3 regions of the Citrobacter sp. CRE-46 genome follow, and region 3 is predicted to be linked to each of the others. Evidence: predicted binding sites of a transcription regulator. Region 3 holds the regulator's gene; each other region holds the start of a gene.
What was found. The regulator Fur, encoded in region 3, represses iron uptake genes when iron is present. The targets are predictions, from matches to a motif close to ATAATAATGAGAACNACTATCAA.
Positions count from the first base shown of each region.

Region 1: the regulator Fur is predicted to act here: its motif matches at 4,612-4,634, upstream of sufA (Fe-S cluster assembly scaffold SufA).
Region 2: the regulator Fur is predicted to act here: its motif matches at 4,702-4,724, upstream of exbB (tol-pal system-associated acyl-CoA thioesterase).

Region 1 is NZ_CM184341.1:2,931,045-2,938,443, reverse strand. Features, by position in the region: gene ydiJ (D-2-hydroxyglutarate dehydrogenase YdiJ) at 1-36, shown strand, start outside; gene menI (1,4-dihydroxy-2-naphthoyl-CoA hydrolase) at 33-443, shown strand; gene AC534G_RS14290 (YdiH family protein) at 521-709, shown strand; gene AC534G_RS14285 (Vmh family MBL fold metallo-hydrolase) at 777-1,628, opposite strand; gene AC534G_RS14280 (LysR family transcriptional regulator) at 1,751-2,638, shown strand; gene AC534G_RS14275 (DUF3828 domain-containing protein) at 3,180-3,626, opposite strand; gene AC534G_RS14270 (CHAP domain-containing protein) at 3,628-3,990, opposite strand; gene sufA (Fe-S cluster assembly scaffold SufA) at 4,674-5,042, shown strand; gene sufB (Fe-S cluster assembly protein SufB) at 5,051-6,538, shown strand; gene sufC (Fe-S cluster assembly ATPase SufC) at 6,555-7,301, shown strand; gene sufD (Fe-S cluster assembly protein SufD) at 7,276-7,399, shown strand, end outside.
Region 2 is NZ_CM184341.1:778,098-785,496, forward strand. Features, by position in the region: gene dkgA (2,5-didehydrogluconate reductase DkgA) at 1-106, opposite strand, end outside; gene yqhD (alcohol dehydrogenase) at 210-1,373, opposite strand; gene AC534G_RS03785 (AraC family transcriptional regulator) at 1,567-2,466, shown strand; gene yghB (DedA family general envelope maintenance protein YghB) at 2,557-3,216, opposite strand; gene metC (cystathionine beta-lyase) at 3,348-4,535, opposite strand; gene exbB (tol-pal system-associated acyl-CoA thioesterase) at 4,786-5,520, shown strand; gene exbD (TonB system transport protein ExbD) at 5,527-5,952, shown strand; gene AC534G_RS03810 (cytoplasmic protein) at 6,023-6,430, opposite strand; gene AC534G_RS03815 (hypothetical protein) at 6,432-6,836, opposite strand; gene AC534G_RS03820 (ESA_00282 family adhesion-associated protein) at 6,941-7,399, shown strand, end outside.
Region 3 is NZ_CM184341.1:3,633,820-3,641,218, reverse strand. Features, by position in the region: gene tcuA (FAD-dependent tricarballylate dehydrogenase TcuA) at 1-836, opposite strand, end outside; gene tcuR (tricarballylate utilization LysR family transcriptional regulator TcuR) at 934-1,860, opposite strand; gene fur (ferric iron uptake transcriptional regulator) at 1,988-2,434, opposite strand; gene fldA (flavodoxin FldA) at 2,724-3,254, opposite strand; gene ybfE (LexA regulated protein) at 3,410-3,697, opposite strand; gene ybfF (esterase) at 3,826-4,599, opposite strand; gene seqA (replication initiation negative regulator SeqA) at 4,793-5,335, shown strand; gene pgm (phosphoglucomutase (alpha-D-glucose-1,6-bisphosphate-dependent)) at 5,360-7,000, shown strand; gene kdpE (two-component system response regulator KdpE) at 7,096-7,399, opposite strand, start outside.

The sequences.
Region 1 (7,399 bases), 700 kb from region 3:
CATCCATTACAGGCACTGCTGGAGATTATAGGATGATCTGGAAACGTGAAGTCACTCTTGAGGCGCTCAATGCCATGGGTGAAGGAAATATGGTGGGGTTGCTCGACATTCGCTTTGAACATATTGGCGACGATACCCTGGAGGCCACAATGCCGGTGGACCATCGCACCAAACAACCTTTTGGTTTACTACATGGCGGTGCATCGGTGGTGTTGGCGGAAAGCATGGGTTCGGTGGCCGGTTACCTGTGCACTCAGGGAGAGCAAAAAGTGGTGGGCCTTGAGGTTAATGCCAACCATGTTCGCTCTGCGCGGGATGGGTGTGTCAGAGGCGTGTGTAGCGCCATTCATACCGGCTCTCGCCATCAGGTATGGCAAATCGAAATCTTCGATGAGCAAGGGCGATTGTGTTGCACATCGCGTCTGACGACCGCTATTTTGTGATGCATATTGCTTTTGGTCATTATCTGCGCAGTGAATGGTGTTATACTGTGCAGGTTTTGAACACAAGCGAGGATGATATGTCTACCCAATTAGACCCGGCCCAACTGGCAATAGAGTTTTTACGTCGTGATAAAACCGATCTTTCACCGGCTCAGTACCTGAAAAGACTGAAACAGCTTGAGCTGGAGTTTGCGGATTTATTGACGCTCTCTTCAACAGAACTGAAAGAAGAGATCTATTTTGCCTGGCGCATGGGCGTTCATTGATTCCGGTATGCTTATTGTAATGTAACCCCGACATGCGTTCGGGGTTATTTTTGGCGTTAAATCTTGTTTACCACTTCATCTCACCGGTATTGACCTTCGCGCTTAGCTCCAGAGAGCTGGCGTCCGCCAGACCTGGCCATGCCGCCGTCATGGTTTTAATCACGTAAGCTGAACCTTTATTCGCGCTTAACGCCTGCTCAAATGACTGCAAATAGTCTCGGGTGAAGCGAATCGCTTTATCGCCTGTCGGGCGTTCGCCAATGTAATGCCCCGGAACCACCTGAGCGGGCTGTAAGTTCTGCATCTCGCTTAACACATTGCGCCACGCGGAACGCTGTTCAGCAGACTGCGTATCCGCCGTCCAGACATGAATACCCGAAGCCACGCCGGTACCGCCAATGATTGCGCGGTTCGCCGGGATCCAGACATACGCCGCATAATCGTTGGGATGGCGAAGTTCCAGCGTTTCGCCATCAACCGTGAAACGCGTTTGTGTGGTGGCTTGCGGCACGGTGAGTGATGTTGGCGCGCCGTCCTTCATTTGCGGGCCCCAGAACTGCAGTTTGGCCTCTTTCGTGGCGCGGATATGCTCAACCACATGCGGTGTTGCCAGCACTTTTACCTGTGGGAAGGCGTTGACGAGGGGCTGCAGACCGAAATAGAAATCCGGATCGCCGGAGGTGATTACGATGGCTTTCAGCGTCTTACCGCTGGCGCGAATCATCTGTACCAGTTGTTCGCCATCTTTGGTGCTGAACTGCGCATCAAACAAAATCGCCTCTTTCGGTCCTGAAACCAGCGTCGAGGAGACCGGGAAAATAGCCTTATCCTGCGGGTTGTAGACGTCCAGCTGGAGCGGGGCGGCAAAGAGTGAAGAGGAGAACAGGGGTAACAGCAGAGCCAGAGTTTTAACATTCATACCAGGTAACCTTGTGCAGGAAATTGTCTTTTGATAGTTCGCGTATTTTAAGGATATTTGCATCTGTTAGTATTCCTGTATCAGGGTATGCTGAGTTTCTTAAAACGATCGGATGGGATGCAATGGACAGAGTAATGGCGGCAACGGTATTCAACCATATCTGTGATTTGGGCAGCTTAAGCGCCGCCGCGCGAGCGCTGGGGCTTTCCAGACCGATGGTTAGTCGTTACCTCGACGAAATGGAAAAATGGGCGGGGGCAAGGCTTATCCATCGGTCGTCGCGTCGCCTGACGATCACGCCAGCCGGAGAAGAAGCGTTAGTGAAAACGCGTTCTCTGGCGCAACTTTCGCTGGATATTGCTGCCGCCAGTGCCGCGCAAATACCTTCCGGTACGCTACGTGTTGCTTGCGCGCACTATACCGCGATGCATATTCTTGCTCCGGTGCTGCCCACTTTTCTGGCGCGGTATCCGCAACTGCGCATTGAGGTTGAGATTAATAATCAACCGGTAAGTCTGGTCGGGGAACGCATCGATGTGGCGATCCGCATTACGGATACCCCCGAGCCTGGGACCATCGCCCGTCGATTGGGGGACTGTGAATCCGTGCTGTGTGCGTCTGTCGATTATCTGCATCAACATGGCACTCCTGAAACTCTCGACGATCTTACGCAGCATAACTGCCTCTATTACAGCGGTTTTGCCGGAAAATCCTGGCACTTTGTCGATGTACAAGGGCAGATGGTTTCTGTTGCGATCAAAGGGAATTTGAGCGCCGGGATCTCTTCGCTGCTCTGTGAGTCGGCGCTGGCGGGTATGGGCATTGCGCTGGTACCGGAGCCGGAAGCGCGAGAAGGGTTGGCGCAGGGAAAGTTAGTTCGGTTACTGCCAGAGCTACAGCCTAAACGCCTGCCAATATACGGGTTGTATCTTTCTCGTGAGCATCAGCCTGCGGGGTTACGCTTGTTGTTAGACGCAATTAGTGAAACAACGCGCGAATTATGTCATTGACTGCGCTCAAAAAACAATCAAACCGCAATTTGTGTTAAACAAAACTTATCCGGGAGTGAGATTATTCTTATGCCCCTTCAAGAGCTAAGCCATTACGAGTGCCGGAGATAAGCGCCGGATGGGGCCGGAACCCTTAAGCCTGCCAGCAAGCAGACTTAAGGGTTTTTTGTTATCAATGGGTCACGTACAAAACAGAAAAAATGGGACGGAGGCCCACCGTCAGGCATACACCTGAATACCTCCGTATGCGCGAATGCTGGGGGTAACCAGCATTCGTGGAGTGTTTAAGAGAGATTGATAGTATTAGCATCAGAGCTAAAATTCGTCCACGTTAGCAAAATCTGCCCTTGGGAATGGCGTCCAGGAATCAGTAATGCGAACAACCGCGCCATGTGTTTTTTATATGCGTCAAATATTGCCACATTCGCATTATGGTGAGAGGGATGGCGTAGAAGTTCGCGCAGACCTTTTTCTTTCCGGCGATATGGCAGGAGTATTCGCGAACGTGCCATGACACAGAACTCCTGTCATATCTCCGACCTCAGTGCCGTTCCAGGTTGCGTATGAATTGGAGGCTGGTGACAGATTGCACTTTCCAGAATCCGCTCTCTTTGACCATGCAATCAATGACAATATGTTTTTGTTCTTTTCCAAACGCTACGTAAACATTCACGCAAACCGGATCCGTATCACCCGCAATGGCGCTTACATTGCCTGGCCAATCTTCGCCTATGTCTTGAGCCTTTAAAAAAAAATCAGCATCATAAAAAACCTCATCATCATAATTTGGATCTTGTGTTCGCCTTAGTTTCTGCATCGTTGATGCAGTAACGTATTTATCAATATCCTTACCGTCGGTAATCGGAAAATTATTATTGTTAATTTGATTCACGTACCAGTTGTTAAATACAATAGCCTGATTAACAGGGTCGTTGGTTTTTGCCATTGCAGATGATGCCATGAGCAGAAAAAGCAGTAATTTTTTCATATTACTTGTGCCTGTATATGGTAACAGCGGGCTGGATTTCTCTGTACTGCGGCCCAGGGTATAAACTACGCTGTACGAAATCGGAGTACCAGGTCCCGGACCCATCGTAAATACAGGCGTGCCCATACTGGTTTGGGCCTGGTAAAGCATCAATAACCGCTATATCACCCTCTATTGGGGTGCCGTATGATTTGCTGAATCCTGCTTTTTCCAGTGATCTTGAAAAATTGTTGGCGTTAGCACTCTCGATCTTGACGCCATCAGCACGAATTGCTGCAGCTACTGCCCGAGCGCAATAACCTTGGCTTTTTTGATGCGCATGACTTCGCGCATACGAGACCGCATCGTGTTTGTTCCATGACATACATTTCCCTTAATAACATAATGAATCATAAGATAACATTACTCCGACACTTAATTCGAAATTGTATTTTATGGTGAAATTTAATTAACCAATATATATGTTGTTAATATTAATTATTAAATTGATAATTAAAGCGTATGACAATATTCAGGATTCAACATAATTAATGGATCTCATCGTAATTTGTGCAATAACGGTCAAGTGTGTACCTGTTCGACTGGCTTGTAAATGATGGGGTATAAATCTGGTAAGCGACTCGCATAATATCTTTTTTAAGAATCAATGGCGGAGAGTTTGGCGAAAATTTTGGGGACGCAGGAGGCGATATTTGGGCGCGTTAAATAATCCGCATTTGTCTATCACGATAAAAACTAAGATTACTGACTATATCATAATCGCAGGATTTCATTAAATTTTCAAAACCAATCCCTTAAATAGGTATTACCTATACATCTTTTGGCGTTTAACCTGCCTGAACGATTGGATTTTCATAATCCATTATTAATCAATGCATTGAAGAAAATAATCCATCTCTGATAACCCGCGCTGCAGGGTCTATGCTTATTAAAAGTAGCCAAAAATGGCGATTAACCCGAATGCCCCTGCTGTTGAGGGGTTGAAGTGATAATCATTATCACTAACATGATGTTATAGCTTGAAAGCTAATGACTCGAGGTAACCCTATGGAATTGCATTCAGGAACATTTAACCCGGACGATTTCGCATGGCGTGGTTTGACGTTAACGCCGGCAGCTGCGGCGCACATCCGCGAACTGGTGGCAAAACAACCCGGTATGTTGGGCGTGCGTTTAGGTGTGAAACAAACCGGATGCGCGGGATTCGGCTACGTGCTGGACACCGTCCGTGAGCCGGAAAAAGAGGATCTGCTGTATGAATCGGATGGCGCCAGACTTTATGTGCCGTTACAGGCGATGCCGTTTATCGACGGGACGGAAGTCGATTTCGTACGCGAAGGATTAAATCAGTTATTTAAATTTCATAACCCGAAAGCCCAGAACGAATGCGGCTGTGGCGAAAGTTTTGGGGTATAGGCGGTACTATGTCTCGTAATACTGAAGCAACTGATGATGTCAACACCTGGGCTGGCGGGCACCTCAATTATAAAGAGGGCTTCTTCACCCAACTGCAAACCGATGAGCTGGCAAAAGGGATCAATGAAGACGTTGTGCGCGCGATTTCGGCAAAACGTAATGAACCCGACTGGATGCTGGAGTTTCGCCTGAATGCCTTTAACGCATGGCTCACCATGGAAGAGCCGCACTGGCTCAAAGCGCACTACGACAAGCTGAATTATCAGGATTACAGCTATTACTCTGCGCCGTCCTGCGGCAATTGTGATGAAACCTGTGCTTCTGAACCGGGGGCTGTTCAGCAAACAGGGGCGAATGCCTTTTTAAGCAAAGAGGTAGAAGACGCCTTTGCACAGCTAGGGGTGCCGGTTCGTGAAGGAAAAGAGGTGGCGGTTGATGCTATTTTCGACTCGGTGTCGGTGGCGACAACCTATCGCGACAAGCTGGCAGAGCAGGGCATTATTTTCTGTTCGTTCGGTGAGGCGATTCATGACCATCCCGAGCTGGTGAAACAGTATCTTGGAACCGTCGTTCCGGGTAATGATAATTTCTTCGCCGCGCTGAATGCCGCAGTGGCATCTGATGGCACCTTTATCTATGTGCCGAAAGGCGTGCGTTGTCCCATGGAACTCTCGACCTACTTCCGGATTAATGCCGAAAAGACCGGGCAGTTTGAACGCACTATTCTGATTGCGGATGAGGGCAGCTACGTCAGTTATATCGAAGGTTGTTCAGCTCCGGTACGCGACAGCTACCAGCTACATGCGGCGGTGGTGGAAGTTATCATCCATAAAGATGCTGAAGTGAAATACTCGACGGTGCAAAACTGGTTCCCCGGTGATGGTAATACCGGCGGCATTTTGAACTTCGTCACCAAGCGCGCGCTGTGCGAAGGCGAAAACAGCAAAATGTCGTGGACGCAGTCGGAAACCGGCTCGGCCATTACCTGGAAATACCCAAGCTGCATTCTGCGTGGCGATAACTCTATCGGTGAATTCTACTCCGTCGCGCTGACCAGCGGTCACCAGCAGGCCGATACCGGCACCAAGATGATCCACATTGGCAAGAACACCAAATCGACCATCATCTCGAAAGGGATCTCCGCCGGTCAGAGTCAGAACAGCTATCGCGGCCTGGTAAAAATCATGCCGACCGCCACCAACGCGCGTAACTATACCCAATGCGACTCCATGTTGATCGGGGCGGACTGCGGGGCGCATACCTTCCCGTATGTCGAGTGTCGAAACAACAGCGCCCAGCTTGAGCACGAAGCCACGACGTCACGCATCGGTGAAGACCAGCTGTTTTACTGTCTGCAACGCGGCATCAGCGAAGAGGATGCCATTTCGATGATCGTCAACGGTTTCTGTAAAGACGTGTTCTCTGAACTGCCGCTGGAATTTGCGGTGGAAGCGCAAAAACTTCTCGCCATAAGTCTTGAACACAGCGTCGGTTAAAATTTAAGGAAAGCACATGTTAAGCATTAAAGATTTACAGGTCAGTGTTGAAGATAAGGCGATTCTGCGTGGGCTCAGCCTTGAGATTCGTCCCGGAGAAGTCCATGCCATTATGGGGCCGAACGGTTCCGGGAAAAGTACGCTGTCCGCCACGCTCGCCGGTCGTGAAGACTACGAAGTCACTGGCGGGACGGTTGAATTTAACGGTAAGGATTTACTGGAACTGTCGCCGGAAGACCGGGCCGGTGAAGGGATCTTTATGGCATTTCAGTATCCGGTAGAAATTCCCGGCGTCAGTAATCAGTTTTTCCTGCAAACGGCGCTGAATGCGGTGCGCAGTTATCGTGGGGAGGAGTCGCTGGACAGGTTCGACTTCCAGGATCTGATGGAAGAAAAAATCGCGCTGCTGAAGATGCCGGAAGACTTACTGACGCGTTCGGTAAACGTCGGTTTCTCTGGCGGTGAGAAAAAGCGGAATGACATTCTGCAAATGGCGGTGCTGGAGCCTCAGTTGTGCATTCTCGATGAGTCAGACTCCGGGCTGGATATCGATGCGCTGAAAATCGTCGCCGATGGTGTGAACTCGCTGCGCGACGGGAAACGCTCATTCATTATCGTCACTCACTATCAGCGCATCCTGGACTATATCAAACCCGATTATGTTCACGTTCTCTACCAGGGGCGAATTGTGAAGTCCGGCGATTTCACGCTGGTCAAACAACTGGAGGAGCAAGGATATGGCTGGCTTAGCGAACAGCAGTAACGTGCTGCAACAGTGGCACCATCTGTTTGAGACCCAAGGGGAGACCCGTTCGCACTATGCGCAACAGCATCTGCAACAGATGCTGCGTCTGGGGCTGC
Region 2 (7,399 bases), 2.4 Mb from region 3:
TATGGATAGCGGTAATGACTTCTTCGTTGCTTGCCTTCCAGACCCCCAGGCCCAGTTGCGGCATGACGTTACCATCCTGTAGCTTGATAATGGTTGGACCGGTCATAATTCCCCCCTGGATTACAGTCACCGGAGCAAGCTCCGGTGAGTTAGGTGTGACTTAAGTCTGGTATAAATACCCAAAAACGAAAGGCGGAGGTTAAAAAACCTTAGCGGGCAGCTTCGTAAATCCGACGGCTGACGTCGAGCGTAATGTCCTGATGTTCACCCAGTTTCGTACCGCCGTGCGCTTGCAGTTTTTCCAGCAGCGCCGGGATGGAGCTACCGTCCAGACCGTAGTCAGACAAGCGTGTTGGTACGCCCATTTGTTCGAAGAAAGCACGGGTAGCGGCAATGGCGGCATCGATACGCTGGTCTTCGGAACCTTCGGTGATATTCCAGATACGTTCTGCGTATTGCAGCAGTTTGGCACGCTTGGTATCGCGTTTTTCATTCCACAGCGCAGGCAGAACGATGGCCAGCGTTTGCGCATGATCCAGACCATGCATCGCGGTCAGTTCGTGGCCCAGCATATGGGTTGCCCAGTCCTGTGGTACGCCTGCGCCAATCAGGCCATTCAGCGCCTGGGTTGCCGCCCACATCACGTTCGCACGCACGTTGTAGTTTTCCGGCTCCTGCAAGGCTTTTGGACCTTCTTCGATCAGCGTAAGCAGAATGCCTTCGGCAAAGCGATCCTGAATTTTCCCGTCGACCGGATAAGTTACATACTGCTCAACGGTATGCACGAAGGCATCTACAACGCCGTTCGCAACCTGACGTGGCGGCAGGGTATAGGTGTAAACCGGATCCAGAACGGCAAATACCGGTTGTACAAACGGGGTCATAAAGGCCAGTTTGTCGCCGGTGGTTTTCCGCGAGATGACCGCGCCGGAGTTAGATTCAGAACCGGTGGCGGGCAGGGTTAATACGGAGCCCATCGGGATGGCGCTTTTTACGTCGTTGCCGTGAGTTTCCAGAATACGCCATGGGTCGATGCCGTCAGCGTACTGTGCCGCTGCTGCGATGAATTTGGTGCCGTCCAGTACCGAACCGCCGCCCACTGCCAGCAGGAACGTTACTTTTTCATCACGCACGAGCTTTACCGCATTCATTAGCGTTTCATAAGACGGGTTTGGCTCAATACCGCCAAACTCCAGCACGTCCAGGCCTTTCAGTGCATCCTGAACCTGTGCCAGGACACCGGTTTTTTTCACACTGCCGCCGCCGTAGGTAATCAGTACGCGGGCATCCTGAGGGATTTGGTCGCGCAGCTCTGCAATAGCGCCTTTACCGAACAGAATTCGGGTTGGGGTATGGAGATTAAAATTGTTCATTGCTCGTTCCCTTGTGTGGGTAAAAAAGAGGGCAGGAGAGTGTCTGCCGGATGATGAACATTGTGGTCGCCAGCTGCGCTGCTCTCAATGCTCATTTCTGCCGATGTCTTGCCCATTTCTACAGATTACTGGAGAAAACGGATAAATCTGCGCATTATGTCAGAGTCGCAAACCGATGATGAAATGGTGCTTTATGAACCGTGAAGAGATCTGCCTTCTGCTGACAGAAAAAATTAAGCAGCTGAAAAACAATGAAAATAAACTCAGTGCATTGCTGCCAGATGTCCGCCTGCTGCACGGAACGGTGCCAGCGGCGCGCACACCGGTCATGTATCAGCCAGGCATCATATTTCTCTTCTCTGGACATAAAATTGGTTATATCAATGAACGTGTATTTCGTTATGACGCCAATGAATACTTGCTGCTAACCGTACCTTTACCCTTTGAATGTGAAACGTATGCGACACCGGAGGTTCCGTTGGCAGGAATTTACCTGAATGTCGATATCCTGCAATTGCAGGAGCTGTTGATGGACATTGGAGAAGACGAGCTGTTTCAGCCTGCTATGGCGGCCAGTGGGATTAACTCCGCGACGCTTTCAGACGAAATTCTCTGCGCTGCTGAGCGCCTGTTGGATGTGATGGAACGCCCGCTGGATGCGCGTATTCTCGGCAAACAGATCATTCGTGAGATCCTCTACCATGTGCTGACCGGGCCGCGCGGCGGCGCGTTACTTGCGCTGGTCAGTCGTCAGACGCATTTCAGCTTGATAAGCCGGGTGCTGAAGCGGATTGAAACCAAATACACCGAAAATCTCAATGTAGAGCAGCTGGCGGCAGAGGCGAACATGAGCGTGTCGGCGTTTCATCATAATTTTAAAGCGGTGACCAGCACGTCGCCGCTGCAATATCTTAAAAGCTATCGTCTGCATAAAGCGCGGATGATGATGATTCATGACGGGATGAAGGCCAGTGCGGCAGCCATGCGTGTCGGCTATGAGAGCGCATCGCAGTTTAGTCGGGAGTTCAAACGTTTCTTTGGCGTGACGCCGGGGGAAGATGCGGCCAGAATTCGGATGATGCAGGGGAGTTGATTTCTTGTCCGTCTGAAAGTTACACCGTAGGCCTTAAAGCTGCGCGCCATAAGGCAAAATGCCGGAGATTATCCGGCCTACGGATGCGACTCAGGCGCTACAGTATTTTTTTTTAATCACCACGAACAGGGTTCCCAACAGACCTGCGGTTAACAGGGCAATCGGTAGGATCATTAAAAAGGTCATCACCTGATCTTCATGGCGTTTAACGAACGGGATCATGCTCAGCGCGTAGCCAAAGCTGGTGACGACGGTGACCCACAACAGGCCGCTCAGCCAGTTAAAAAACTGGAATCGACGGTTGGGCAACCCTGAAATTCCCGCCATGGTCGGCAGCAAGGTGCGTACGAACGCCAGGAAGCGCCCGGCCAGCAGCGCCATCAGGCCGTGTTGGTCAAACATGCAGGTGGCGCGCTGATGATATTTTTCAGGTAATTGCGCCAGCCAGCCTTTTACCGTTCGTGTGTTGCCCAGCCAGCGTCCCTGAATGTAACTGAGCCAGCAGCCCAGGCTGGCGGCGGCGGTCAGAATAGCTATGGTAGGTAAAAAACTCATCACGTCCTGGGCGATCAGCGCCCCAGCCAGCAATAACAGGCTGTCTCCGGGTAAAAAGGAGGCGGGCAGCAGGCCATTTTCTAAAAACAGTGTGGCGAACATGACGAAGTACACCACGCTCACAACGTGTGGATCCGCCAGCGCGGCAAAGTCGTGTTGCCAGAGCGCGGAGACAATATCTTGAATAACTACCATGGACTTTCCTGTGGAACAGCGTTTATGTGTGGATTGTACTCCTGAATTGTCCGGGATGCCTTGATCCCGGACGCAACAATTGCAGACTTTTCCACCAGAAGTGTCTGCATATATGTCCATCTATGGCAATGTTACTCGATTCGGGCAAATCCTGCGGCTAAATCGGCAATCAGATCGTCAACATTCTCTAAACCGATATGCAAACGGATAAGCGTTCCGCTGAAGTCCACCTCGCCTTGCGGACGGATTGCCGCAATGTGCTCCGGCTGGTTGGCGAGAATCAGCGACTCAAAACCGCCCCAGGAGTAGGCCATGCTGAACAGGCTGAAGTGATCCAGATACGCGGCTAACTCTTCATTATTTAGCTTCTTATTCAATACAAAGGAGAATAGCCCGCTACTGCCGGTAAAATCACGTTTCCAGAATTCATGGCCTTTACTGCCGGGCAGCGCCGGGTGATTAACGCGGGCGACCTGTGGGTGGTTGGACAGCCACTCGGCGACCTTTAAGCTGCTTTCATGATGCTGGCGTAAGCGTACGCTCAGCGTGCGTAATCCACGGCTGGTCATATAGGCGGTATCGGCGTCGAGCATTTGTCCCATCAGATAGGCATTTTCGCGCAGTTGATCCCAGCAACGGGCATTGGATACCGCTGTGCCGACCATGCCGTCGGAATGACCAATCAGGTATTTCGTACCCGCCTGAATCGAGATATCGATACCGAAATCCAGCGCCTTGAACAGCACGCCGGCAGCCCAGGTGTTATCAATTATGATGACTGCATCAGGCGCAACGCTTCTGACGGCGGCTACAATTGCCGGCACATCATGTACCTCCATGGTGACGGAGCCGGGTGATTCCAGAAAGACAACTTTGGTGTTCGGCTGAATGTGCTTCACAATATCGGCACCCACCAGCGGATCAAACCAGCCCGTTGAGACGCCTAGTTTGCCGAGAATTTTGGTGCAGAAGTCCTGGCTGGGTTCATAGGCGGTATTGGTCATCAACACATGATCGCCTTGTTCCACAAAGGCAAGGATGGTGTTGGCAACGGCTGCCGCGCCGCAAGGGAACAACGCGCAGCCCGCGCCGCCTTCCAGTTCGCACATGGCTTCCTGCAGCGAAAAATGCGTCAGGGTTCCACGACGTCCGTAGAAAAGCGCACCGTTAGCACGGTTGCGCGTGGCCTGCTTTTTTGCCTCAACGCTGTCAAACACCAGCGAAGAAGCGCGCTGGATCACGCTATTTACCGAGCCCAGCGTGTACTTTTTACTCCGTCCTGCGTGCACGAGTTTGGTTTCAAGTTGTTTATCTGCCATGGTGTATTACCTGTTTTTATACGTCTGGATGTCTAAACTACCATGAATCAAAGATGACGCATCCTGCAGAAAGGTCATACAGTAGAAAATAATCTCAAAATGCTTCTGGTGACTTTTTTACTGCGTAAGCGCAAGGAAAAGAAACCAAAGGTGCGGCAATATGTAAATAGTAATGAGAACGACTATCAATTCGACGTTGTTTTGATATGATTACGCTTAGATTTTGTGATTTGCGTCCTGGAGATACAGAGTGGGTAATAATTTGATGCAGACGGACCTTTCCGTCTGGGGTATGTATCAGCACGCCGATATCGTGGTTAAGTGCGTGATGATTGGGCTGATTTTAGCGTCAGTGGTCACCTGGGCTATCTTCTTTAGTAAGAGCCTTGAGTTCTTTACTCAGAAACGCCGTCTTAAGCGTGAACAGCAACTGCTGGCGGATGCCCGCTCTTTAGACCAGGCAAACGAGATTGCCGCAGGATTCGATGCTAAAAGCCTTGGCGCACAGTTGATTTATGAAGCGCAGAACGAGCTGGAACTGTCGGAAGGCAGTGACGACAACGAAGGTATTAAAGAGCGCACCGGTTTCCGTCTGGAGCGTCGTGTGGCGGCAGTAGGTCGTCATATGGGGCGCGGTAACGGATACCTGGCCACCATCGGGGCTATCTCGCCTTTCGTGGGTTTATTCGGTACGGTATGGGGCATCATGAACAGCTTCATCGGGATCGCACAAACCCAAACCACCAACCTGGCCGTTGTTGCGCCGGGCATTGCAGAAGCGCTGTTAGCGACCGCTATTGGTCTGGTTGCGGCGATTCCTGCGGTCGTCATCTACAATATTTTCGCACGTCAGATTGGCAGCTATAAAGCGATGCTGGGCGATGTCGCGGCGCAGGTGCTGTTGCTGCAAAGCCGCGATCTGGACCTGAACGCCAGCGCCTCCGCGCATCCGGTACGCGCTGCGCAGAAATTACGTGTAGGGTAATGTTCCATGGCAATGAGCTTTAATGAAAACCTGGACGATAACGGTGAAATGCATGAAATCAACGTGACGCCGTTTATCGACGTTATGTTGGTTTTATTGATCATCTTTATGGTGGCCGCGCCGCTGGCAACAGTTGATGTGAAGGTGAATCTCCCTGCCTCCACCAGTACGCCGCAGCCGCGTCCCGAAAAACCGGTTTATCTGTCAGTCAAAGCCGATAAGAGTATGTTTATCGGCAACAATCAGGTGACGGATGAAACCATGATTAGCGAGCTCAATATGCTGACAGAAGGGAAGAAAGACACCACAATTTTCTTCCGCGCGGATAAGACCGTCGATTATGAAACCATGATGAAGGTAATGGACTCGCTGCATCAGGCGGGTTTCCTGAAGATTGGTCTGGTCGGTGAAGAGACCGTGAAAGCGAAGTAACTTTCTCGCCGGGTAGTGGTTTCACCTACCCGGCCTGCTTATCCTGATTCCACGCCCCACAAACCTGTTCTTATCTCTTTTCATCCAACGCGACCGTGGTTATTCTGGTCGGTTCGTAGCTGCCTTCGGACAGCTTGCGCGTCAGGCGTAAGGTGGCCGTTTCTCGCGCGAGTATATGCTGGTAGGTGCTCTCCAGCCGGGCCATGATTTTATCCCGCAGTTCGGGTTGTTGGGCTATGATGGCCTCAATCGCGGCGCCATAGATCTCTTCTTTCGCCTGTAGCGCATAAATTTCACGGCGATTTTGCCATTTCATCCGCACCAGCGCGGCGGGTATAGAAACCATTTCCTGGGCAACGCTTTCCAGTGTTGCGTTTTTATTGGCAATCAGGATGGCTAAATTCTGCTTTAAGACAAACTCATCACTTTTATGGTCATCTAAAGCCAAATAAACATTATTATCCTCAACATCTTTCATTTTATTTCTCTTCCAGAGAATAAAAAATAGGTTCGCTGGATTCGCGGGTAATTAAATTAAGCCAAATTTTATTGCCTTGCTCATTAATGATGGCTGTTTTTTCGGTCAAAATTTTACTTAATTCTTGTGCATTAATGTCGCCTTCTGCTTGCAATGAATTGAGCAAGCGCGTGAATGACTCAATCTTTGCCGCGCAAAACAAACGCTCTTTTAAATGACGGTCGCACTCTTCAAACAACATATTGCGCGCCTGGCCGGTCGCTGTAGCGCTGATCAAAATATCTGCTTCATAATCGCTTAATGTTCTCTTTCCCTGAGTCAAATTTTCACTGTTTTCTGTGGGGAAGGTATTAGTCGATGTTTGAGATAAATGATAATGCGCGGGAACAAGATGCTCGGGAAGCATGTTGAAATATCCTTTGATGCCAATACTGTATTGTTTTTAATATGTCAGGCTGCGTTGACAATAGCATGGCGTAATTTTAAAATCAAAAAAAATGGAGCCAGTATATGAACAGTATATTTTATTCTGTTATTACCCTGCTATTGCTTACCTGCGGGGTGCTTTTGTTGATGCGCAGCGCAAATAAAAACCGCTATGCAGAAAATGGTAACGCTGGACACCAGCCGGAAATCTTGAGTAAAGAAGAGGGTGAAGATCATTTTTCTGTATTGATGAATTCGATTACCCCGGTATGGTATTGGCGGGTTAATCACGAATATATCGATTTTATCCACTCGACGATCAAACGGATGACGATGGCGGAGCTGAATGAGACGCCTGGCTTATTTGATGCGCAGCGGCGCTGTAGCGACCTTAACTCTGCGGTGTATAAATATTACGACAATATAAAAAAACGCTGTCTCAGCGGGGAGAAGGTCCCGCATGCCGATCTGGATGTGCTCAACTTACGTCAGTGCTTCAGGGAGTTCAGCCTGGAGGCTTACCCTGCGCTCGTCGCGCTGGTG
Region 3 (7,399 bases):
TCTTCACCTTCATCATAAAAGCGCTCAGCGTCCCGGTTCACCACTATACCGAGCGAGACGCAGTCCACGCGGGTGCAAATCCCGCCGTCATATAATGGCGCTCTGGCATCAATGGCCACGCAGTGTGACTGGGAGGGATCGCCGATAATGTCGGCTCCGGCATCCATCATAAATTTGAGCAGTACGCCCTGGTTAAAGCGCGTGCCGCGAATCAGGAAGTTATCCGCTGGCCATTCGCCGCGCTCGTTCTCTCCCCATGCTTCTCGTAGCCATTCGCGGTTAGACTCAAAACCGCCAGCGGCAAGTACGCAGGATTTAGCGGTGATGCGCTCTTCGCCTGCCAGCGCCGCCACGAACTCGCCATTACGCAGTTCAAGCGCCTGAACCGGGGTGTTATAGCGGATCTGCACTCCCAGCTTTTCTGCGCTGCGATAATAGGCATTCACAAGGGCCTTTCCACCGCCCATAAAAAAGGCGTTGGTTCGCGCCACGTGTAAAGCGCCAGAGAGAGGAGGCTGAAAGTTAACGCCGTGCTGGCGCATCCAGTCGCGGCATTGTGAAGAGGTACGGATCACCAGACGCGCCAGCGCTTCGTTGGTATTCCCTTCCGTGACGCGCCACAGATCTTGCCAGAATTCTTCTTCAGGATAGCTGTCCACCAGCACATCCTGCGGCGCATCATGCATACAACGTAAATTACGCGTGTGTTGGGAGTTTCCTCCGCGCCATTCCCGGGGGGCCGCTTCGAGCAGGAGTACCGAAGCTCCTTGCTCCCGGGCGGTCAAGGCAGCACATAACGCGGCATTACCACCACCAATCACCAGAACATCAACCATCGTATACTCCATTACCATTTAACTATTTGTTAAATTTGTAATTGAAATGTATACGTACAGCTTGTGCGGGCGCTATGATGTGGTGCTAAACGGTACTTTAGTTATTGTAAAGAGTAGCGCCAGGCCAGCTTCCTGCTTCCACCAGTTGATGCATCACTTTCGTCAGCACCACACGGGCGGCAAGGCCTGCCGGGGTAAGTTCATCGTCAGAGAGGCTGACCAGAAAGTTAGGGCGGCTAAGTATCGGATTATAGACGCCGATCACTCTTAGAGTTTCTTTATCGAGATGGGAGATCGCCGCACCGGGCTGAAGAGTGGCGCCAATGCCACTGCGTACGGCGCGCATCAGTAACGCCAGACCATCAATTTCAGTAGCGATCTCAATATTTAGCGCGTGTTCCTGGCAGATGGCATCCAGCCTGCCGCGCAGACCGTGTCCCGGGCTTGGCATGATCAATGGAATATTTGCCAACTGGGCTGGAGCAATATTGTCGTCGACAATATCAGCCAATAGGGCATGGGTCCCAATCAAAAACAGCCGTTCTTCAAGAATCGGTCTGGCGCTCCAGCGCAGGATCTTTTCTTTTTGAAACACGACAGCCAGATCAATCTGGCGGGTATTAATCATTCGTTCCAGGTTGCCAGAGAGACTTTCCACCACATGCAGGCGAACATCAGCATAGCTTTCCCGCATGGCGTGAATAAATGGCATGCCGAGAACGGAAGCGGTACTGGGGGCCATACCGACGCTGACGTGTCCGGAAAGTCGGGCCTCACGCGCGGCGAGGATTGCATCGTCTGCATGCCGGAGCGCCAGCTGCGCCTGGGAGTAAAAAGCCAGTCCGGCGCTGGTGGGCGTCACACCGCGCGAGGTGCGTTGAAGCAGACGAATAGCAAGTTCGCTTTCCAGGCGCGTCATTTGCTGACTGAGTGCCGAAACACCGATATTGAGATCGAGCGCCGCGCTACCCATGCTGCCGGTTTCTACAACACGCACAAAATAGCGTAGTTGACGAAGTTCCATTTCAACTCTCCGAATGGCAATTGATTTTTACATTAAAGCAACATTGACGTAGAAGGAAGAGGGGGATGGTCAAATTTGGCCCATAAAAAAAGCCAACCGGATGGTTGGCTTTTCAGAAAGCGTCACATTATTTGCCGTCGTGCGCATGCTCATCTTCGCGGCAATCGCCTTCGGCGCAGTGGCCATAAAGATAGAGGCTATGGTTGGTTAAGCGAATACCATGTTTAGCCGCAATCTCACGCTGACGCGCTTCAATGGAATCATCGCTGAACTCGACCACTTTGCCGCAGTCGAGGCAAATGAGGTGATCGTGGTGATGCTGTTGAGTCAGTTCGAAGACGGATTTACCACCTTCAAAATTGTGGCGGGTCACGATACCGGCATCATCAAACTGGTTCAGCACACGATACACGGTCGCCAGACCAATTTCTTCACCCATATCGATCAGGCGTTTGTATAAGTCTTCCGCACTGACGTGATGGTTATCCGGTTCCTGAAGAACTTCCAGAATTTTTAAACGAGGAAGCGTTACTTTCAGGCCAGCCTTCTTTAATGCGGTATTGTTGTCAGTCATGCGGAATCTGTCCTGTAGCTAAACGATTCACTTCATTAACAGAAGTGACAGAAATTGCACTTGAGAAATTGCGTATCATTATAGAACTGCCATGGTTAAATGAAAACAGCAAGTCTCTGGCATATATTGTTAATCAAAACGTGGTATCGCCGACAAACACACTGTGCAACACCCGATTGGCATCCAGCCATTGTACAGGGTCAGACGAAAAAGTTACAAATTTGTAGCAATTATTTTGATTGGTTTTATCTATTGATGCGGCGCAGATGAAGATCTACGCCGCGCGAAATCAGGCATTGATGATTTCGTCGAGGTGCAGTTCTTCTGAGATCTGCTTAACCCATTTTTCTACACGTTCAGCGGTCAGCTCCGGCTGGCGATCTTCATCGATAGCCAGACCGACAAAGTGGTCGTCGTCAGCCAGGCCTTTGGACGCTTCAAAGTGATAACCCGCCGTTGGCCAGTGACCGACGATGGTGGCACCGCGTGGCTCAATGATGTCGCGAATTGTGCCTAACGCATCGCAGAAATATTCTGCGTAATCTTCCTGGTCGCCGCAGCCGAACAATGCAACCAGTTTGCCGTTAAAATCAATGTCTTCGAGGGTAGGGAAGAAATCGTCCCAGTCACACTGCGCTTCACCGTAGTACCAGGTTGGAATGCCGAGCAGCAGAATGTCATACCCTTCCAGGTCTTCTTTGCTGCTTTTTGCAATGTCATGTACATCGGCAACGTCTTTACCAAGCTGTTTTTGAATCATTTTTGCGATGTTTTCGGTATTACCGGTGTCGCTGCCGAAAAAGATGCCAGTGATTGCCATGAGTAAAATAACCTCTTGAAACTTATTGAAATGGTGGTGGCGCATTGCCCACGGATAAGGGCAATCATAGCAGAACAGTCAGGCATGCGGAAACAGCAAACACGCGGGACTGCACTCTGTGCTACACGATTTATGATTTAGAGCAGAAATTCAGACTATGCCTGACCGCGCAATGCGGTGAGTTGGGTCATCAGCATCTCTTCGATGAGTTCACTGCGACTCATGTTGCGCGCCTCGGCCAGCTCGTTTAACGCGTCAACGGCATCAGCGTTCAGTTTCAGTTCGACACGCTTAAGCCCGCGAACTTTGTCACGTTTAAGCTGATTACGTTTATTTATACGTAACTGTTCATCACGCGAGAGCGGATTAGTTTTGGGTCGTCCCGGGCGACGCTCCTGCGCGAACAGATCTAATGTCGTACGGTCCGTTTGTTCTTTGGCCATGATCTTGGTGACTTCGGGGAAACAATCAGCCAGGCGTCCGCCCGGATGGATAGCGCGCCATAATACATCAGCAGGAGAGGCACGCCAACGCCCACGCGCGTAATCGCGCACGGACGCTGAGTTTTTAATCAGTTAGCCGGTTCGTTCAGATAACGACGGATGGCCCGCAGCACTGCTTCAGGTTTTTCCGCATGTACCCAATGCCCCGCGCCTGCGATAACGTGCGCCCGAGCCTGCGGGAATTGTGCCAGCAGTTGCTCGCGATACGCTTCGGTGACATAAGGGGAGTTACCGCCTGGAATAAACAATGCCGGGTGCTCCCATGCCGGGAGGGTTTGCCAACCGACGATATTGGGATATTGATCCCATAATACGGGAACGTTAAAGCGCCACTCGCCGTCAACAAAGGATTTCAGCAGAAACTGAATAACACCCTCCTCTTGCAGATGCTGGCGCATGACGCTTGCTGCCTGCTGGCGCGAGGACGCTTGTGCCTCGGTTACGGCATTGATTGCCGCAAAAATCTCATCGTGACGGCGTACCTGATAGTCAACCGGCGCAATATCAATAGCCACCAGCCGATCGATACGATCAGGGGCTAACGCGGTTAACGCCATGACGGCTTTTCCCCCCATCGAGTGACCAATAAAGATCGCTTTTTCGATCTGTTGATCGTCCAGCGTATCCACCAGGTCTTGCGCCATGGCCGCATAATTCATCTCAGGCGAGCGGGGCGAGAGGCCATGATTTCGCATATCAACCTGGATGATATCGTGATCGACCACCAGGGAGCGTGCCAGGATCCCCAGGTTATCCAGGCTACCAAACAGGCCGTGAACCAGGACGATGGAAGAATTATTGTGCAGGTTTTGCGCAGATTGCGCTCGGATATTCAATTTCATGGCAAAGTTCTTTTTTTCACACTCACGGGTTAGGGTATCATGTTGACCATTCTGCCACAGGGCTGCAACAACTACGGTTACTCCGAGTTTTATCAGCCACCAGGCTTGACGCTATCCGCTGTTGGGATTTGCCTTTACACTACGCGTGTTAACCCAACAACTTGTATTCAGCTAAACACTGCACTGGATTAAGATGAAAACGATTGAAGTTGATGATGAACTCTATAGCTATATTGCCAGCCATACCAAGCATATCGGCGAGAGCGCATCCGACATTTTACGGCGTATGTTGAAATTTTCCGCCGCAGCACAGCCTGTCACTCCGGTAGTAAAAGAAGTCCGCGCTGTGCAACCTGTCGTGGAAGCTAAGCCGGTTAACCCCGTAAAAGATAAAGTGCGCGCGATGCGTGAACTGCTGTTGTCCGATGAATATGCGGAACAGAAGAAAGCAGTAAATCGCTTTATGCTGGTGCTGTCTACACTCTATTCTCTGGATCAAAACGCATTCGCCGAAGCAACGGATTCGTTGCATGGCCGGACGCGCGTTTATTTTGCGGCAGATGAACAGACGCTGCTGAAAAATGGTAATCAAACCAAACCGAAACACGTGCCAGGCACGCCGTACTGGGTGATCACCAATACCAACACCGGCCGTAAATGCAGCATGGTGGAGCACATCATGCAGTCAATGCAATTCCCTGCGGAATTGATTGAAAAGGTTTGCGGAACAATTTAATCCTTGCATTAGAAGGACCAGGCAATGGCAATCCACAACCGTGCAGGTCAACCTGCGCAACAGAGTGATTTGATTAACGTCGCCCAACTGACGGCACAGTACTATGTACTGAAACCAACGGCAGGGAACGCTGAGCACGCCGTCAAGTTCGGTACGTCCGGGCATCGCGGCAGTGCAGGTCGTCATAGTTTTAACGAGCCGCATATTCTGGCTATCGCCCAGGCGATTGCTGAAGAACGTGCGAAAAACGGGATTACTGGCCCGTGCTATGTGGGCAAGGATACCCACGCGCTGTCTGAACCGGCTTTTATCTCTGTGCTGGAAGTGCTGGCGGCGAATGGCGTCGATGTCATCGTGCAGGAAAACAACGGCTTTACGCCAACCCCTGCCGTGTCGAATGCCATCCTGGTCCACAACAAAAAAGGCGGCCCGCTGGCTGATGGCATTGTGATCACGCCGTCCCACAACCCGCCGGAAGATGGTGGCATTAAATACAACCCGCCAAACGGTGGTCCGGCAGATACCAACGTCACCAAAGTGGTGGAAGACAGGGCTAACGCGTTGCTGGCTGACGGTCTGCAAGGCGTGAAGCGTATGTCGCTGGACGCGGCGCTGGCATCGGGTCATGTGAAAGAGCAGGACCTGGTTCAACCGTTTGTGGAAGGACTGGCGGATATCGTCGACATGGCGGCGATCCAGAAAGCGGGTCTGACGCTGGGTGTCGATCCGTTGGGCGGTTCCGGTATCGAATACTGGAAGCGTATTGCGAAGCACTACAACCTGAACCTGACTATCGTTAACGACCACGTTGATCAGACTTTCCGCTTTATGCATCTCGATAAAGACGGCGCAATCCGTATGGACTGCTCCTCCGAGTGCGCGATGGCGGGTCTGCTGGCGCTGCGTGACAAGTTCGATCTGGCCTTTGCCAACGATCCGGACTATGACCGTCACGGTATCGTCACCCCGGCGGGGCTGATGAACCCGAACCACTACCTGGCGGTGGCGATCAACTATCTGTTCCAGCATCGTCCGCAGTGGGGCAAAGATGTTGCCGTCGGTAAGACGCTGGTTTCCTCGGCAATGATTGACCGCGTGGTCAACGATTTGGGTCGTAAGCTGGTGGAAGTGCCGGTCGGTTTTAAATGGTTTGTTGACGGTCTGTTCGATGGCAGCTTTGGCTTTGGTGGTGAAGAGAGCGCGGGCGCTTCTTTCCTGCGTTTCGACGGTACACCGTGGTCGACCGACAAAGACGGCATCATCATGTGCCTGCTGGCGGCAGAAATTACCGCTGTGACCGGTAAGAACCCGCAAGAACACTACAACGAACTGGCTGCTCGCTTCGGCGCGCCGAGCTACAATCGTTTGCAGGCGAGCGCGACCTCCGCGCAGAAAGCGGCGCTGTCTAAGCTGTCTCCGGAAATGGTAAGCGCCAGCACGCTGGCGGGCGACCCGATCACCGCACGTCTGACCGCGGCACCTGGCAATGGTGCTTCCATTGGCGGTCTGAAAGTGATGACTGACAACGGCTGGTTTGCCGCGCGTCCGTCAGGCACAGAAGACGCTTACAAGATCTATTGCGAAAGCTTCCTCGGCGAAGAACACCGCAAACAGATCGAAAAAGAAGCGGTTGAGATCGTCAGCGAAGTGTTGAAAAACGCGTAAACCCCAGGCCGGATAAGACGCTAACGTCACCATCCGGCATGAATACAAAAGCCGGATAGCATGTATGCTGATCCGGCTTTTTTATTCGACTAGACTTACGGCATAAAGCGATAGCCAATCCCGGTTTCGGTCAGAAAATGACGTGGACGAGCCGGGTCCCGCTCCAGTTTCTGGCGCAGGTGTCCCATATAAATTCGCAGATAATGGCTGTGCTCAACGGCGTTCGGCCCCCAGACCTGATTTAACAATTGGCGTTGCGTCAGTACCTTCCCGGCATTATTCAGCAGTACCGCTAACAGGCGAAACTCAATCGGCGTCAGATGGATTTCCTCGTCACCACGGTGTACGAGGCGGGCGGCGATATCCACTTTTACGTTGGAAAAATGCACCACCGGTTCG